Regions from separate parts of the Pseudoalteromonas sp. 20-92 genome, predicted to be linked through region 1. Evidence: riboswitches for the same ligand, from Rfam matches in the RefSeq annotation. Region 1 holds a riboswitch; the other holds the start of a gene.
What was found. Region 1 has a riboswitch for lysine ahead of lysC (lysine-sensitive aspartokinase 3). Riboswitches for the same ligand answer to the same signal wherever they lie in the genome.
Positions count from the first base shown of each region.

Region 1 (6,210 bases):
CTTAGTGAGCTTTAAAAATGTATTAGTAACGGGCCATCAGGGCTTTTTTACCCAAGAAGCACTTACAGAGATTGCTAATATAACAATACAAAATGCACTTGAAATAAATGAAGGTAAACCTCTAACTAATGAGGTTTCATAAAGACTTTGGCTATACCTAAATTTTAGGCACAAAAAAAGCGAATAAGCTGAGCCCTATTCGCTTTTTTGTTTAAAAATTTACTTTAAATAGAGCTTAACCAAACGCAACGTTTGCAAATACCAAGGTCATTAATATTGGACAAACAAAACGAATATACTGAGCAAACCAGTAATGTACGCCTGTTGTTGCTTGGTGTAATTTATTACCACGCTGCCACATCCACCCTACTGTAATAAAGTAAAATAAACCCATAAGCGGTAATTGGTATTGAGTAAATAGCATAATGACTAAGCCAAATAACCAATCAAAATTTAATATAATGGCGCTTGCACACACAAGTACAACGGCGCTCACTGCCCACGTTGCTTTGGTGCGACTAACGTTGTGATTTTCGACTAAAAACGCTACCGGAATTTCAGTGGTCGATATAGTTGACGTAACCGATGCGATAGACATTAATACAAAAAACAATAAACCAACTAATAAGCCAATTTCGCCCATGGTGCTAAATAGCTCAGGTAAAATAGCAAAAATAAGTTGCCCTTCGCCAATCAATTTACCACCACTAAATACTTCAACACCGTTGTGTTGCGCCACATAAATAGCAGGAATAATAAGTAAGCCCGCTAAAAACGCGACACTGGTATCGAGTAAAGCAACACCTGCGGTGAGCTTTGGTAAATTAGCATCTGGCTGTAAATACGAGCCGTAAATCATCATACAGCCCACACCTAAAGAGAGCGAAAAGAACGCTTGCCCCATTGCGGCAATAATTAAATTAGGGTCGAGTATTTGGCTAAAATCAGGAATTAAATACGCGGCAAAGCCTTCGCTTGCGCCATCGAGTGTTGCAATATAGGCAATTAAACCAACTAGCAGCACAAGTAACAGTGGCATTAAACGGCGCGACCAAGTTTCGATTCCCGATTTAACCCCTTTTAAAATAATACTGGCTGTTAAAATAAGCATAAGCGGCGTAAATACAAAATTACGCAGCACTGAGTCACTATGTAAAAACTCGCTTGCGCCTGTGAAACCTAAAAAGGTTGTTATGGGTTCAATAGCGTATGAGAGCATCCACCCAGCTACTATTGAGTAAAAACTTAGCATAACAACTGCGCCCGCAAGGCCTATATAACCTGCCGCAGCACCAACCTTACGGTTAGTGTTTTGCCATGCATCGCCCAATGCTTTTACAGGATTAGCTTGTGCTTTGTGACCTAAATAAAGTTCGGTATACAGCGCAGGAAGCGCAAGTAAAAATATAACAATAAAGTAAACCAGTAAAAATGCACCGCCGCCATGGTTGGCCGCTTGCGTAGGAAAACCCCAAATATTACCTAAACCCACTGCTGCGCCAGCAGCGGCTAAAACAAAACCAAGTCGGCTTTGAAACCCATCACGCACTTGTGCCATACATCTACAAATCTGTTATTATTTTGATTATTGTGAATTAAACCATATTTCATGCCAGCTGAGTAATAAAATTGTACCCAGCCTTTATTAGTGGCGTTAACCGCTCACAATATCAGCGACTTCTTTTGCTTTAGGGCTTTTATGACTGAACACTATTTTAAAAACGCCTTGAGTATTACTTCAACTCAATTGGCAAATTTGTCTTTACCGAGTAACAGTATTTTATTATTTAATGCTAAAACACTTGAGCTTAGTGACTTTAATTTACCCGATTGCTTAAGCCCATTTGAGTTAACTATTATAAACCGCCGTAAAAGCCCGCCAGCTAAGCAAGAGTATTTAGCGACGCGGTTATTGTTAAAACACCTTATTAAAGTAGCGCAGCCGCAACATGCGCACGTAGCCCTTAATAAAATGAGTACCGAATTTGACGAAGCAAGCTCAAAGCTGCAAATACATGTGAGTGGTGATGTTATTAATACCTGTATTTCGCACTCGCATGGTTTAGTTGGGGTCGCGCTAAATCTTGATAAAAGTGAGTTTGGTTTTGATATTGAAAAAATAAGCCTAAAACGTCCGTTTGAAAAGCTTGCTAAGCATTTTTATCATAATGATGAAATTACACTTATCACCGAGCCTACTAATACCCAAGCCCAAGCAGATACGTTTTTTAGAATTTGGACATTAAAAGAGTCACTTGCTAAAGCCACCAGCCGCCCTATTGCAAAATTACTTAGCCCCAATGTGTTTGACGAATTACATAGTGCAAAGCTGAGTGCTTGCAGTAATCGCGTTACTGTAGCTGATAGCAGTGACAGCAATGTTTGTTTTGATGTGAGTGTGGTGCATAAAAAAAGCATCGACTGGCGATGCTTTTTATTAAATGACTTTATTAATTAATTTTGTTAGGTAACTTTACTAGTTGATTTTCCTGAATAACGATTACTTACGCAGCAAAATCATTTTCTAATAAACGGCTATGGATAGACTGTACTACGTTATCTGACTCAGTTTGCTCTACTAAAAAGCACAGGTTGTGCTTACTAGCACCATGACAAATTAATCGAATGTTAAAGTCTTTTAGTACACTCATTAAGTTCATTTCGTGTTGGCGTAATTGAATCTCAGAGCCAATAAGTGCCACCAATGTTAGGTTGTTTTCTACCGAAACATGGCAAAACTCTGCAAGCTTATCTAGGCATTCTTGATCAAGCTCTGGACGCGACGCGTTTTGCGCATTATCAAGCGTTATAGCTACACTGATTTCTGATGTGGTTACCAAATCGACCGATATATTGTATTCACTTAATAGTGTAAATACGCGTGCTAAAAAGCCGCTTGCTAGTAGCATTTCTGGGCTTTTGAGCGTAAGCAATATTTGGTTTTTACGTTGCGTTACTGCGCGTATACCTGGTTGCTGCGATTTTTCGCGCTCAATCCATGTACCGCCACGCTCTGGCTCTCGGCTAGAACCAACAAACACGTTAATGTGGCTACGGCTTGCTGGTAAAATAGTTGCTGGGTGCAATACTTTTGCGCCAAAGGTTGCCATTTCAGCGGCTTCGTCAAAACTTAAGCGTGCAATAGGCGTCGCTTTTGCGCACAAACGCGGGTCGGTGCTAAAAATGCCCACTACGTCGGTCCAAATATGCACGCTTTTAGCGTTGATTGCTTCAGCTAATAATGCAGCACTGTAGTCAGAACCACCACGTCCAAGCGTTGTTGTTTGACCGTATTCGTCACTGCCAATAAAGCCCTGAGTCACAATTACTTGAGCGTCTAATAACGGGATTAAATGTTCTTTAGCAGCTTGCGCTGTGGCTGCAACATTAGGCGTTGCTTTACCAAATTGGCTGTCGGTTTTAAGCACCTTGCGCACATCAAAGCGATCGGCGTTTAAACCTTGTAAACGCAGCACCTGAGCAAACAAATACGACGATAAACGCTCGCCAAAGCTAAGTAGCTCGTCGTGTTGCTGATCGGTTATTAGTGGCTCTTGAGCCAATGTTTGAAATGCTTTTAAGGTTTCGTTAAAGCCAACCGCTAAATCGGCATCTAGCGATAATTCATCTAAAATAGTGTGTTGAATAGCAAGCACGCCATTTATGTGTTCTTGGCGCTCACTAGGAGTAATGCTTGATTTACACAGTGCAACTAAGTGATTAGTTACGCCGGCACTGGCGCTCACGGCAACAATACGTACGCTTTTATCTGCAACAATAATTTCACTACAGCGACTCATCGCTTCAAAATTTGCAACACTGGTTCCGCCAAATTTGGCAACGATGTAATCTGATTTTGCGCTTAACTCTGTTTGAGGCACTGTTTGTGGCACTGATTGGGTAGTCATTTAGTCTCCTTTCGCGATATCCAAATCGCAATAAAACAAGAAGAACTTGGCAAAGGAATGCTTGAAGATAAGTCCACTGCCAGAAGCTCTCCACCTATATTGGTGACAGTTTTGAGGATTCAGCCCCATAAACCGAAAAACAATGACGACGTACCATTATTTTCCTCGGCGAGTACTTCCCTCCTTAATGATCATCGGCTTTCGTCGCCTAACATTAAGTACCTAAGTATCGCACCTCTTCTGAATGCTTTATTAACCAGTGGCTAATAAAACAAAACCCCACTAAGTAGCGGGGCTTTGAAAGTTATCGTTTAGACGTCTAGCTGTCAAGCATTTAATAATTTATGAGTTAAATAAAACTGCCCATGTAATACGAGCCCGCATATCCAACCGTGTAACAAATTAATAAATGCAGCGATAAACGCAAGTAGCTCATAAAGGTAAGCGCTTTAACTTTACTCATGGCAATAATGCCCGCAGCCGAACCAATAATAAGCATTGAACCACCCACGCCCGTTGCATACGTAAACGACAACCAGTGTTGTTGGCTCATTACTATATCGGCTTTTAATAATGCAGCGGTAAGCGGTACGTTATCGACCCCTGCTGATAATATCCCCATTAAGTAGTTTGCGTATTCTGGCGCCATTACCGTGTATAGGTCGGTAAATTTACTCAACATACCAATTTCTTTAAGTGCGCCTACAAGTAAAAGTACACCTACAAAAAACAATAATGTGTCGTATTCTATATCGCGAACAAAATCGATTATGTCTTTGTTAATGTCTTTTTTGCGCATTAAAAATTGCGCTACTAAAAACATCACTGATAAGCCAAACAAAAAGGTTAATAGAGGCGGTACGCTGTAAATTACACTCAGCGTAAGTGTGCTCACTACGGTAGATAAAAATATAACAGCAATGGTAATGTCGGTTTTTTCGATGCGGGTTTTACCTGCACCAGCAAACTCAACACGCCCTTTCATACCGATAGACAGTAACGCGGCTAGCAGCATAACGCTTGCAAGTGCTGGCGCTATAAGTAGTAATAAATGAGCAATGGTTACTTTACCATCTAAAAATATCATCAGTGTGGTTACATCACCTGTTATTAGCGATACCCCACCTGAGTTAACCCCAAACACAATAAGCGTGGCGTATTTAATAAGCTTTTTAGGTTCAAGTTTTAATGACATAACAACCGCGAGCGATATAAGCGTAGCCGTTACGTTGTCTGAAATCGACGAAAACAAAAATGCAAAACCACCCACCAAAAACATGAGCTTTTTTTCGCTAATACTTTTTGGCATAACACGGTGCACAATGTTTTCTATAAACCCCTTTGAATTTAAATACGCTACAAAGGTCATTGCAGCCATTAAAAATAGCCATAATGAGGCAATTTCTAAAATATTTTCATTTAAAAGATGTTGAATCGTATCGGGGCTTTGCCCGTGTAGAGGGTATATAAAAAGAAGAATCCAGCAAAGCGTACCAAAAAAAAGCGTGGTTTTAGCTTTATTTACGTGGATTATATCTTCTATAACGATCAGTAAAAATGCAATCGCTATCAGGGTTAGAATAATCGAGGAAACCATGGTAGTTAAACAACCTTTGATATAGTTTTAAAGAACACACAAATAACATTCCATTTCATGTGCCTATTTTCGGCGCGAATTTTAGCACTGCCTCTATGCAAAAACTATTATTAAATGGTCTTAAAAACGAATACTATATACAGACAAGGTTAATTAAAAATACGTAATAATGAGTCTTCTAAAAGAACTCAATAATAAAATACTAGGATGTTGTAACCCCTTATGATCCCAGCTAAAAAGCTACTAAACACCATAACCGAACATTGGGGTGTATTAGCGCTATTATTTAAACGTTTTAAAATGGCTGACTTTAGCCTAAAAGACGTACAAAACGCGATTAAGCAAAAGCAGCCTACATGGTCGAACGAACGCATTTATAAAGAAACAAATCGTTTATTAAACCAAGATATTTTAATTCCGCTGGCTAAATCCTCTCAGCTTGAAATAAATCGTGCTATTGCTGATTTTGCTACTTTTTTACTCCAAGAAGAGCATTTAGGTTTAGCGCAAGAAATTAGCGTATTAGTCGACGACCTAGCACGTTTAGGTAACCGCCTAGATAACGCTGGCGAAATAGAAGACTTTGACGACTTACGCCGCTACAGCCGTATTATGGATGATCGGGTGCGTAAAATAATGAAGCTCTATACGCACAACGAAAACGCTATTTTAAATATTGTTGAACAAGCCAAATCAAATAATGCA
Region 1 is NZ_JANJGQ010000026.1:8,745-14,954, reverse strand. Features, by position in the region: gene NRL14_RS17675 (2-hydroxyacid dehydrogenase) at 1-142, shown strand, start outside; gene NRL14_RS17670 (sodium-dependent transporter) at 236-1,558, opposite strand; gene NRL14_RS17665 (4'-phosphopantetheinyl transferase superfamily protein) at 1,700-2,458, shown strand; gene lysC (lysine-sensitive aspartokinase 3) at 2,505-3,908, opposite strand; lysine riboswitch at 3,984-4,156, opposite strand; gene nhaD (sodium:proton antiporter NhaD) at 4,258-5,505, opposite strand; gene NRL14_RS17650 (hypothetical protein) at 5,728-6,210, shown strand, end outside.

Region 2 (6,210 bases), on a different contig from region 1:
ACCAATTTTATTAAAAACATGATCATTCTAGCGTATTAAATAACTCACTAACTACGTTAAAAATTATTTATATAGAACAACTATGTACCATAATTTTAGCCTTGTTATTAAGCTATTTCCTTATCGCTATAATAGATCACTAATTTAATGCAATTGGTATTACTCTCACGCAATGAGAAGGGTGAGCTAAAGCTCAAATATGTTAGTAAAAAACTTATAAAGTTCGGTACCTTGGTTAACACTCGCTGAGGCAAAGTGCAAAATAGCAATTGCATCGCAATCAAGAGTGAGTGTTTGCAGTGGCTGCTCGCTTAAGTAGCGCTCCATGCGTAAAATATGTGCAATAGGCTCACCGGCTTTAATGTGCCCGCCAAGAGGTGCTATGTATTCAACCATACCGCCAATAGGGGCGTAATAAGCAAAGTAGTCATCTAAATTACATGCATAGCGAGTGATGTTAGCTGGCGTATGCGGTGCGTTTTGTAATACGCCTTTGTGATTTAAGTAACTTAAAATGCTGTTTGAATCGTTTAGTGCTTCTTTTAAGTCTATTTTTTCTTGGCTGCCTAGCTCTACCGTAAATGCTTCTACAGGTATTGATAATTCACGACCTTGCTCGCTAAGTGCATCACTTAAATGCCACCATGGGCAAAAGTTAGCTTCATCCATAGCGCCGTCAAAATCACTGGGGATAAGCAGTACATGTTCAATATTAAAGTAACGTGCGCTGTCGGTTGCATAGGTTGGGCAGTACAAATGCTTGCTGGAAATAGGGCCTGTGTGTAAATCGAGTACTATATCAGCCTGATGAGCGAGTTTTTGTAAGTTAAGCGCAATGCGTTTACCCGTATTAAGTAAATAAGCAGGGCCGTTAAGTTTGCTGTCTACTTCGTCAATAAGCGCCTGTTTGAAGTTACTTTTTAATGTAGCGTTGTCATACTGAGTATGATTTTGCGCAAACTGTGTCACTAAATTTTTATTGTAATGATACATGCGATTCCAATTAGTGCCCGTAATCGGATCGAACCTGCCAAGGGTAAACTCGCCAGATTTTTGATTACAACCAATCGGATTTGCATAAGGTACAAGGGTAATATCGCCATTAAGATTAAGGTGTTTTAATTGCTCAAGCAGCTGAAAAATAACTGCGTTACCTTGCACTTCAGCGCCATGCATATTGGCCTGAATGTAAACACTAGGCCCTGTACCATCGCCTTTTAAACGATACACAGGAATTGTAAGCGGTAAGCCGTTTGCAACTTCCCCTACTACAATGTTCTCTTGGCTGATGTGTGTTGTATTACTCATGCTTATTACCTTAAATAGTGGCTGGCATTTTCGGCTTGGCGAACGCAGGTAAGTGTACCGTTTTGCAATGTGTACTCGCCAGCTAGCTCATGGCATAAAAAATACGGCATACTTTCGGTAAAGCCGTAAGCACCGCATTGGCTAAACACTAGCCAGTCGTGCTCATTTAAATCGCTTGGCAGGTTATGCTCACCTAGACAATCAAGCGCTGTACAAAGCGGGCCGTATAAAGTGACCGCTTGAGTTTTAGCACTGGATTCACGCAGTAACGCAGCAGGAAAATCTTGACTGGTAACAGCAGGGCGTAATAAGTGGTTTATACCGCCGCTTAAAATTACTTGTTCTTGATTATAGTTTTGTTTGCGCTCTACTACTGGGTTTGCGTAATGACCGCATTCGCCCACGGCATAGCGACCAAGTTCCATCCATAATTCTTCTACACCCGCATCATTTTTAATTTTAGCGAGCGCAGCAATTAAGTCATCCCAATCAAGCGTTGCTTCATTTTGTGTATAAGGAATTCCTAAGCCGCCGCCTAAATCGAGAATTTTAAGGCTAATATTTAAATCGCTGGCAAGTTGACTAAGTGGTGCAATCATTTGTGACCACAATTCGCTTAGCTTTTGCGTGCTAAGCATGTTGCCCCACTGAAAAATATGTAAGCCGTCAAACTTAAGTGCAGGGTAGTCGGTTACATTGAGTGCTTGCCACTCATCACAACCTAAACCAAACGGCGTAAGGCTGTCGCCGCCCAGTGGGTTTTTTTCACCCTCAGGCCAGCGTAATTGCACTCGCAGTAATACTTGTAACTGCGTATTTTGTAGTTGCGCTTGTTGGTTTAACCAACGTACTTGATTGAGGCTTTCGGCTACGAATATACGTACTCCGCGCTCAATAAAGTGTTTAATTTGTTTAGGGCTTTTTGCAGGCCCTGTGTTGAGCACGCGCTGTGAGCTAATACCTTGTGCTAGCACTTGCTCAAGCTCACCTTTACTTGCTACGTCAAAATTAAAGCCAGCGCTGTCTAAGCTTTGAATAATTTTAGACAGTGGATTTGCTTTTACCGCGTACCACAGTTTTACATCGGTTTGCGCAACTAAACGTGCAAGATGCGCGTTTAGTTGATCTAGGTCGTAAACAAAAAAAGGTGTATCAAGTTGTTGTGTAATTGTATTTACAGCGGTTTTGATAGGCGTGCTCAAAAAGCTCATTATCGTAAAACCTCTTCAAGTAATAATGATGCATCGCTTTTTTCGTCGCGGTATTTAACTATTAACGCACACGACATGCTTAGGCCTTGCTCGCGCGCCCACTCGTTTGACGCAGGGCGAGAGCCTGGTATTACAATCGCGTACTCTGGGATTGGCTCGCCTTTATCTAGTTGGCGCTCGTTTACGCAGTCGTATACCGGAATAGTCGCCGATAAACGCACGCCTGGGGCAAGTACTGCGCCTTTTTTAATGACTACGCCTTCAACAATAATGCAGCCCGCACCAATAAAGGCGTCGTCTTCTACAACTACTGGGCTTGCACCAATTGGCTCAAGTACACCACCAAGCTGTACTGCAGCACTTAAATGTACGTTTTTACCTACTTGTGCACACGAGCCAACTAATGCGTGGCTATCTACCATTGTGCCTTCGTCGATATATGCGCCAATGTTTACATACGCTGGTGGCATAATAATCGTGCCTTTAGCAACATAAGCACCACGGCGAACACTGGAGCCACCCGGCACCATACGTACGCCATCATCAGTACTAAATTCTTGTGGAGCTAAGTTATGTTTATCAACAAAACCACCTGCAAACTCAGTATTAGTGCCATTTTTAAAGGCATCCAAAATGCCTTGTTTTACTTCTACGTTAGCTTGCCATTGGCCGCTTTCGTTTTGTGATGCTGCGCGTACTGCGCCCGATTCTAAATTATTTAATAGTTCTAACCAGCTCATTATAAAAACCTGTATTTAATGCCAAGATAAAATGGTGTTGTTTGCAGTTGTGATGCAATCGGTTTGAGTTAACTCAAGGTGTGTTAAAGGTGGACGAAGTTGCGGGCTGCTTAAGCGACCTTGCAAATGCATCAATACCTTTACGGGAATAGGGTTTGCGACAGCAAATAGGCTATTAATAGCGTTTGACCACTGGGCAAATAAATTAGGGTGTTGACCACTTAAGCTGCGCTTAACAAACTCATGAGTTTGTGCGGGCCATGCGTTTGCAGCTACCGACACTAACCCTTTTGCACCTGCTTGTGCAAAATATGGCATTAGCGCATCGTCGCCACTAAAAATAGCTAAATTAGGTGCTGCATGGCGGTAAGCTTCAAACTGAGCAATGCTGCCGCTCGCTTCTTTTAACGCCCATAAATTTTTATTGTTTTGTAAGTTTTGAATTGTTGCCGTTGGGATGCTAATAGCACTTCGACCGGGTACGTTATAAAGCATACACGGGTGAGCGCTTGCATTAAGTAGGCTTTCAAACCAATGGGTTTGACCTATAGCACCGGGTTTTGCATAAAGCGGCGAGCCAAGTAAAAAGCTATGAATAGGTAGTTTATTACAGTAGTTAACCCACTCAATTTGTTGCTTTAAATTACTACCGCCAACAGCTACCATTAATGGCACTGCTGGTTTTAGCTGGCATACGTGTTCAACAATGGCTTGTTGCTCTTTTTGCGTTAGCGCCAAGCCTTCGCCCGTACTGCCAAGTAGCAAAATGCCATTATGCGCCGCTTCTTGATCCCTAACCAGCTTAGTTAACGTGTTGTAGTCAACATCGCCGTGTTGATCAAATGGCGTTACGAGCGCGGTCCACAATGAGTAGTCGTTTAAATTGAAGTTGTTGATCATCTCTCACGAACTTATAATTTGTACCAATTTTATTAAAAACGTGATCATTTTATCGATAACTAATTTAATGCAATTGGTATTATTCGAAGAGTTAAAAAGCTTTATGGAAGGAGCCGCATTAACGTCGTTCGAACTAATAATTCGAAGAGCGAATGGGCTTAAAATAATAGGGCGCACGGCCTTAATATTTAAGACCAGAAGCTCTCCACCAAACTAATAAGCTGCTTGTTATAAGCAGCTATTGGTGACAGTCGCTAGGGTTCAACCTAGTCGCCCGAAATAAACACCTCGCAAAAGTGATTACTTCTCGGCGTTAATTCCCCTCACGTATGCTCACTGGAGTTTGCGCTCCTAACATACGCTACCTGAATAACGCACCTCTTCTAGCCCTTTGCACCTGTTTGTAGAGTAAAAAATTACAAACCTGCGCAATTTAAATAGGGTAATTGCAGCGATTAAAGCATTTTAGCCGTCTGGGTGTCAAGCGACTAAATGCATATTCATTCATCCATAATGGGAGTGGTTACGTATTGGGTGCTTTTCTCGTACACTAGCAATATAAGTAGTGAGGTATTTAATTAGTATGGAAAAATTTAGCGATATTTATAAGCGAGCGGTAGAGCGAAAAGGCTCCGAAAAAATGCTGAAGTTATTACTTGCAAAACCGTTATCTAAAAAACAACTAAGCACGTTAAGTGACGACGATTGGCTTGAAGAATTTACTCGAAAAGTATTTCAAAGCGGTTTTTATTGGTCAGTCATTAATAATAAGTGGCCGGGCTTTAGAGAGGTTTTTTGGGATTTTAGCGTTGATAAGTTATTAATGATGCCACCCGATATGCTGGAACAAAAAGCTACGGATGAGCGTATTGTTCGTAACTATAAAAAAGTAAAAACAATTACCGAAAATGCTTACATGATCCACGAGATAGCAGGGGAACATGGCAGTTTCAGCCAGTTTATCGCTAATTGGCCAACAGACGATATTATTGGTTTATGGGCGTATTTGAAAAAGCATGGTTCGCGTTTAGGCGGAAATACTGGCCCTTATGCATTGCGAGCACTTGGTAAAGATACTTTTTTATTATCACGCGATGTAGAGAATTATTTGCGTGCGCATAAAATTATAGACGGCGGCTTACAAACTAAAAAGTCACTGAATGCAGCCCAGGCCTTTTTTAATGAAATGCAAAAGCAAAGTGGCTTAAGTATGCAAGAGTTGAGCTTAATTGTTGCTTATGGCGTAGGTGACAACCGTGTTGGTATAAGTCAGCAACAATAGGAATTACCATGAAATTAGTGCCAAGATACACAGACATTGCGGAAAACTTCGCGATTGAAGATTTCCCTGCAAGTGTCGCCTCTCCTCAGTTATTGCTGTGGAACGAGAGCTTAGCAAAAGAGTTTAATATTAACGTTGCGGCTGATTTGCGTGCCAGCACTTTTAGCGGTAACGAAAAACAAGCAATTCCTGCAGTAGCACTTGGTTACTCTGGGCACCAATTTGGACATTTTTCACCACGTTTAGGCGATGGGCGAGCGCATTTACTGGGCGCTATTAATGATGATAAAAACCAGTTGTGGGATATTCAATTAAAAGGCTCTGGTGCTACTCCTTACTCAAGAGGAGGGGATGGGCGTTGTGCACTTGGTCCTGCTATTCGTGAATACGTAATGAGCGAGGCAATGCATGCGCTGGGAGTTAAAACCACACGCTGCTTAGCGGTTGTTGGCAGTGGCGAAACGGTTTACCGTAATCCGCCACAAGCAGGGGCTATCGTTACTCGCGTAGCAACGAGCCATATTCGTGTTGGTTCATTTCAATATTTAGCGACGCAAGGCGATGTTGAAGGGCTTAAAAATTTAGCCGATTTAGCTATAGAGCGACACTACCCAGAAATAACCGATACAGGTTCGCAGCGATATTTAGCATTTTTAGGCGCTGTGATTAAAAACCAAGTTAAGCTAATTGTGAGCTGGATGCGTGTTGGTTTTATTCACGGAGTAATGAATACAGATAATACGCTAGTAAGCGGAGAAACCATTGATTA
Region 2 is NZ_JANJGQ010000007.1:60,756-66,965, forward strand. Features, by position in the region: gene NRL14_RS09020 (succinylglutamate desuccinylase/aspartoacylase family protein) at 187-1,308, opposite strand; gene NRL14_RS09025 (PLP-dependent decarboxylase) at 1,314-2,519, opposite strand; gene NRL14_RS09030 (2,3,4,5-tetrahydropyridine-2,6-dicarboxylate N-succinyltransferase) at 2,519-3,259, opposite strand; gene dapA (4-hydroxy-tetrahydrodipicolinate synthase) at 3,275-4,159, opposite strand; lysine riboswitch at 4,350-4,550, opposite strand; gene NRL14_RS09040 (DNA-3-methyladenine glycosylase I) at 4,743-5,441, shown strand; gene NRL14_RS09045 (YdiU family protein) at 5,450-6,210, shown strand, end outside.
Region 2: it holds a riboswitch for lysine, as region 1 does, so the genes downstream of both, dapA (4-hydroxy-tetrahydrodipicolinate synthase) here and lysC (lysine-sensitive aspartokinase 3) in region 1, are expected to answer to the same signal.